Linked DNA regions of Shinella zoogloeoides. The protein of the gene in region 1 interacts with the protein of each later gene in a pairwise test. Links are inferred from orthologs where the notes say so. Each region holds a gene or a part of one and is shown on either strand. Other genes may lie near its edges.

Region 1 (2,976 bases):
CGGACTTCTGGGTGGCCTTCAAGGTTTGGGGCACGATGCCGATCACCATCCTCTTCACGCTCTCGCAGATGCCGCTGATCATGCGGCACTCTGCCGAGCCGCCGGAAGAGGGCACGACGCCGTAAACTAGGCTTCCAAGCCAGTTCGGCAGGTGTGACCGCCGTAATTTGCCGCCTCCCTCTCCTCCGTCATGCCGGCCTTGAGCCGGCATCCAGCGCGCTCACGTCCGTGAGCGCGGAAGATTCCTTCAACGGACCCAAAGTGTTCTCTCACCGCGCGGACGCGCGGTGGCTGGATTCCGGCTCAAGGCCGGGATGACGGAGGAGGGTTAGGGGAGGAGGATTATCCCGCCGGGGCCTGTGCGCCCAGCGCCTTCTCGATCGCCGGATAGAGGCCTTCCTTCAAACTCCTGTCGTCGAAGGGGCCGACCTTCTTGTAGAGTATCGTGCCGTCGGGGCCGACGAGGTAGGATTCCGGGATGCCGTAGACGCCCCAGTCGATGGCCATCTTGCCGACCGGGTCGAGGCCGATGGCGGAGAAGGGGTTGCCGAGCTCGCCGAGGAAGCGCAGGGCGTTCTCGCTGCCGTCCTTGTAGTTGACGCCGACGACGGTGAGGCGCGGATCCTTCGACAGCGCCATAATCACCGGATGCTCCTGCCGGCAGGGCACGCACCAGGAGGCCCAGAAATTGACGAGCGTCAGCTTACCTTTGCCGGGTTCGGCGGTGAGGGCCGGCACCGGCGCGCCGTCCTTCGTCGCGCCGGCGAGCGGTTCCAGATCACGCCAGGGCGCCTTGGTGCCGATCAGGGCGGAGGGGATTTCCGAGATGTTGCGGCCGGAATTGAGCTGCGTCCAGAAGATCAGCGCGAGGCCGAGGAAGATCGCCAGCGGCAGCGCGGCGAGGATCAGGCGCGTGCGGGTGCCGGCGCCTTCGGCATCGCCTTCGCTCTCGCTCATCCTGCGTCCTCGGTGCGGGCGGACCGGCGGCGGATGCCGGCGGCTTCGAGCTGCTCCAGCTCGCGATGGCGGCTGCGATGGTCGAGCCAGACCCAGAGCACGAGGCCGACCGTGACGGCGAAGGCGGCGATGTAGGAAGCCATGACGTAGAAGGTGTGGCTCATGCGGCGCCTCCCGTGCGTCCGGCCGAGCGGGCCGCATGACGGCGCAACACCGCGATGCGGCGGCGCAGGATCTCGTTGCGCATGGCCAGGATATGCAGGGTGAAGAACAGCAGGGTGAAGGCGAGTGCCATCACGACGAGCGGCCAGAGGAATTCCGGATCGATGGTCGGGCCGTCCATGCGGATGACGCTGGCCGGCTGGTGCAGCGTGTTCCACCATTCGACGGAGAATTTGATGATCGGGATGTTGACGAAGCCGACGAGGATCAGCACGGCGCTGACCTTGGCGGCACGCGTCGGGTCGTCCATTGCCCGGCCGAGCGCGATCAGGCCGAGATACATTAGGAACAGCACGAAGACCGAGGTCAGCCGCGCATCCCACACCCACCAGGTACCCCACATCGGCTTGCCCCAGAGCGAGCCGGTGATGAGGGCGACGAGCGTGAAGCAGGCGCCGATGGGCGCGGCCGCCTTGGCCGAGACGTCGGCGAGCGGATGGCGCCAGACGAGCGTGCCGAGCGCCGACAGCGCCATGACCGTGTAGCACATCATGGAGAGCCAGGCGGCGGGCACATGTACATACATGATGCGGACCGTCTCGCCCTGCTGGTAATCGCCGAGCGTGGCGAAGGAAAGGTAGAGCCCGACCGCGAAGAGACAGAGCGTCAGCCCGGCAAGCCAGGGCCAGACGGTGGCGACCAGCGCCAGGAACCGCGTCGGGTTGGCGAGGTCGCTGAATTTGCGGATGGCAAGGCTCGGTTCGCTCATGGGGGCCCTTCAACGTGTCGGATGGTTCTTTAACGCGTCAGCACCCTATCTTCAATTGATCTGCGGCAATCACATTAGCGTCAGTCGCTCGAAAGACGAAGTGCCGCGGCGGCCGCAACGGGACCGATGACCGCGAAGGCGAGGTTGAGCGCGACGAGAATGAGGAAGGACGGCAGGAAGGGCGCCGGGTCCTGGATCGCCGCATAGACGGCGCTCACCCCGAAGATCAGCACGGGAATGGCGAGCGGCAGCACGAGGATGGAGACGAGCAGGCCGCCGCGCGGCAAAGCTACCGCGACCGCCGCGCCCGCCGCGCCGATGAAGGTGATGGCGGGCGTGCCGGCAAGCAGCGTCAGCGTCGTCGCACCGATCGCCGTCTCGTCCATGTTCATGAAGAGGCCGAGCAGCGGCGAGGCGACGACCAGCGGCAGGCCGGTCGCGATCCAGTGCGCGAGGCACTTGATGAAGACCGTCAGCACCAGCGGCGTCTCCTGCATCAGCAGGAGATCGAGCGAGCCGTCCTCGCGCTCGGCCTGGAACAGCCGGTCGAGGCCGAGCAGGGCGGCCAGCAGCGCGCCGATCCAAAGGATCGCCGGGCCGATGCGGGAGAGGAGGTTGAGGTCGGGGCCGACGCCGAAGGGGATGACGGCGACGACCGTCATGAAGAACAGCACGCCGACCAAGGCGCCGCCGCCGGCGCGCACGGAGAGCTTGAGGTCGCGGGCGAGGAGGGCGATCATGCTGGGGCCTTTGGGGTTTGCGGGTGCTCCCCCCCCTCTGCCCTGCCGGGCATCTCCCCCTCAAGGGGGGAGATCGAATCGTTGCGGCGTTTCCCCAAAAACCGGCGCTGAAAACCGGGCGATCGGCTTGAGTCCTGCCAATCTCCCCCCTTGAGGGGGAGATGCCCGGCAGGGCAGAGCGGGGTAACCGCGTGCACGCCTATCACCACACATCCTCCATCGCACCCGCAAATCCGGTCATCCTGAGTTCCTTCACCCCCTCCAGCCCCAGCGGCTGGTGCGTTGCGGCAAGCGCGATTCCGCCGCGGGCAAGGTGAGCCGTAACCAAGCCGGCGAACATCGTTTCGG
Region 2 (3,068 bases), 2.5 Mb from region 1 along the record:
CGCCGCCTGCCGCAACGCGGATGGCGCCTGGACGCCGCTTTCTTAGGACCAGCCGCGCCCATTGCCGGCCTGAACCGAGTCCGGCTGGTACTCGCAACCCGGTTCTTGCGGCGTGATCGTTTGACGGTTGCGGCGAAACGCCTCAAATTCGCGTCATTGTGCCCTGGGGAATTGGAAACGTCCGCGCGTTCCAGTATTTGAACGGTCATGCTTTTCTGGATTCTTGTCGCCATCCTGACGGCAGCCGTTGCGGCCGTTCTCCTTCTCCCCCTGCTGCGACGCCCCGTGGCGGCCGCGGCCGACGCCAGTCATGACGTCGAGGTCTATCGCGACCAGCTCGAAGAGCTGAAGCGGGACGAGGCGACGGGGCTTATCGGGGCGAACGAGGCCGAGCTTGCCCGCGCCGAGGTCGCGCGCCGGCTGATCGCCGCCAGCAAGGCCGAGGCGAAGGAGCGGACAAGCCCGACCGAGCGTCGCAACCGGCTGGCGCAGCTCTTCGTCATCATCGCGCTTCCCGCCATCGGCCTCTGTCTTTATGTCGCGACCGGCCGGCCGGATCTTCCGGCCCAGCCACTCGCAGAGCGCCTCGCCAATCCCGGTAACGACATCAACGTCCTGATCGCCCGGGCGGAAAACCATCTGGCGCGCAATCCGGACGACGGCGCCGGCTGGGACCTCCTGGCGCCGATCTACTACCGCAGCGGCCGGATGGAGGATGCGGCGAACGCCTTTTCGCAGGCGATCCGCATCCTTGGCCCGAACACCGAACGTCTCGACGGCCATGCCGAAACGCTGATCGCGCTGTCGAACGGCATCGTGACGGCGGAGGCGCGCAAGCAGCTCGAACAGTCGCTGAAGCTCAAGGCGGACAATCCGCGCGCCAAGTTCTATCTGGCGCTGGCGCTGGAGCAGGAGGGCAAGAAGCCCGAGGCGCGCGCGGCCTTCGAGGCGCTGGCGAAGGAAACGCCGGCCGATGCGCCCTGGCTGCCGCTCGTCAAGCAGCATATCGCCGCGCTCGACGGCGGGCAGGGCGGCGAGGTGGCCGGCCAGCTCGGTAACCCGACCGCGGACGACATGGCGGCGGCCGAGGACATGTCGACGGGGGACCGCCAGCAGATGATCGCGGGCATGGTGGAGAGCCTTGCGGCCAAGCTTCAGGAAAATCCCGACAATTTCGAAGGATGGATGCGCATCATCCGTTCCTATGTTGTGCTGGATCAAAGGCCAAAGGCGGAGGCCGCGCTACAGACGGCGCTGAAGACCTTCCCGGCGGAGAGCGACAACGGCAAACAGCTTCTGGCACTGGCCCGGGACCTATCGATTTCGGCTGAGGGCAGCGGACAATGACACGCAAGCAGAAACGTCTGGCAGTGATAAGCGGCGGCGTCGCCTTCCTCGTGGCGGCGGTGCTGCTGGTCATGTTCGCCTTCAGCCAGTCGATCGCCTATTTCTACGTGCCGGGCGATCTCGCCAAGGCCAATGTGGCACCGGGCACGCGCATCCGCCTCGGCGGCCTCGTCGAAAGCGGAACCGTGAAGCGCGGCGAGGGCTCGACCATCACCTTCACCGTGACGGACACGCTGTCGACGGTGCCGGTGACCTATACGGGCATCCTGCCGGACCTGTTCCGCGAGGGGCAGGGCGTGGTGGCGGAAGGCGCCTTCGGCACGGACGGCCTGTTCGTCGCCGATACGGTGCTTGCCAAACATGACGAGACCTATATGCCCAAGGACGTGGCGGACCGCCTGAAGGCGCAGGGCGTCGAACTTTCCGGCAAGGAAACGATCAAATGATCATCGAGCTTGGACACTATGCCCTGGTTCTGGCGCTGGCGACGGTCATCGTGCAGTCCGTGCTGCCGCTGATCGGCACGATCCGGGGTGACCGCTCGCTGATGGCCGTGGCGCCCGCCGCGGCGCTTGCCGGTTTCCTGCTGGTGCTCTTCTCCTTCTCGGTGCTGACCTTCGCCTATGTCGTCTCCGACTTCTCGGTCGCCAATGTCTGGGAGAATTCGCATTCGCTGAAGCCGATGATCTACAAGATCTCCGGCGTCTGGGGGAACCACGAGGGCTCCATGCTGCTCTGGCTCCTCATCCTCGTCTTCTTCAGCGCGCTCGTCGCGACCTTCGGGGCCAACCTGCCGGAGCGGCTGCGGGCCAATGTGCTGGCGGTGCAAGGCCTCATCTCGGTCGCCTTCGCGCTCTTCATCCTGTTGACCTCCAATCCGTTCCTGCGACTTTCGCCGGCGCCGGCCGAGGGGCGGGACCTCAATCCGGTGCTGCAGGATATCGGCCTCGCGATCCATCCGCCGCTGCTCTATCTCGGCTATGTCGGCTTTTCCGTCTGTTTCTCCTTCGCCATCGCGGCGCTGATCGAGGGGCGGATCGATGCGGCCTGGGCGCGCTGGGTGCGGCCCTGGACGCTGGCCGCATGGAGCTTCCTTACCGCCGGCATCGCCATGGGCTCCTACTGGGCCTATTACGAGCTCGGCTGGGGCGGCTGGTGGTTCTGGGATCCGGTGGAAAACGCCTCGTTCATCCCCTGGCTTGCCGGCACGGCGCTGCTGCATTCCGCGCTCGTCATGGAAAAGCGCGAGGCGCTGAAGATCTGGACCGTGCTCTTGGCGATCCTCACCTTCTCCATGTCGCTGCTCGGCACCTTCCTCGTGCGTTCCGGCGTGCTGACCTCCGTCCACGCCTTCGCCACCGACCCGACGCGCGGCGTCTTCATCCTCGCCATCCTCATCGTCTTCATCGGCGGAGCGCTCTCGCTCTTCGCCTTCCGGGCGGCGACGCTGAAGGCCGGCGGGCTTTTCGCGCCGATCTCGCGGGAAGGCGCGCTCGTCCTCAATAACCTCATCCTGACAACGGCGGCGGCGACCGTCCTGACCGGCACGCTCTATCCGCTGGTGCTGGAGGCGCTGACGGGCGAGAAGATCTCCGTCGGTCCGCCCTTCTTCAACCTCACCTTCGGCTTGCTAATGCTGCCGCTGCTGCTGGCCGTGCCCTTCGGGCCGCTGCTCGCCTGGAAGCGCGGCGATGTTTTCGCGGCCGGCCAGCGCCTCTTCG

What was found. The genes of interacting proteins can lie anywhere in the genome.
Region 2: the proteins of Q9316_RS18105 (region 1) and ccmE interact in binary tests that used the Escherichia coli proteins (3 or more experiments, as listed by UniProt). The link is inferred for Shinella zoogloeoides from one-to-one orthologs.

Annotation. Positions count from the first base shown.
Region 1 is NZ_CP132311.1:3,482,926-3,485,901, reverse strand. Bases 4-2,907 are described here. They hold Q9316_RS18105 (heme ABC transporter permease), read right to left. Parts: upstream 1,889-2,907; coding sequence 1,118-1,888; downstream 4-1,117. Other genes in these bases: ccmA (heme ABC exporter ATP-binding protein CcmA), read right to left, coding at 2,831-2,907; ccmB (heme exporter protein CcmB), read right to left, coding at 1,969-2,628; ccmD (heme exporter protein CcmD), read right to left, coding at 954-1,121; Q9316_RS18115 (DsbE family thiol:disulfide interchange protein), read right to left, coding at 343-957; Q9316_RS18120 (septation protein A), read left to right, coding at 4-125. Outside these bases: more of Q9316_RS18120, read left to right, coding at 1-3; more of ccmA, read right to left, coding at 2,908-2,976. UniProt on the Escherichia coli protein: Required for the export of heme to the periplasm for the biogenesis of c-type cytochromes.
Region 2 is NZ_CP132311.1:943,347-946,414, forward strand. What follows is about bases 73-3,068. They hold ccmE (cytochrome c maturation protein CcmE), read left to right. Parts: upstream 73-1,343; coding sequence 1,344-1,793; downstream 1,794-3,068. Other genes in these bases: ccmI (c-type cytochrome biogenesis protein CcmI), read left to right, coding at 208-1,347; Q9316_RS05650 (heme lyase CcmF/NrfE family subunit), read left to right, coding at 1,790-3,068. In the rest of the region: Q9316_RS05635 (hypothetical protein), read left to right, coding at 1-46. UniProt on the Escherichia coli protein: Heme chaperone required for the biogenesis of c-type cytochromes. Transiently binds heme delivered by CcmC and transfers the heme to apo-cytochromes in a process facilitated by CcmF and CcmH.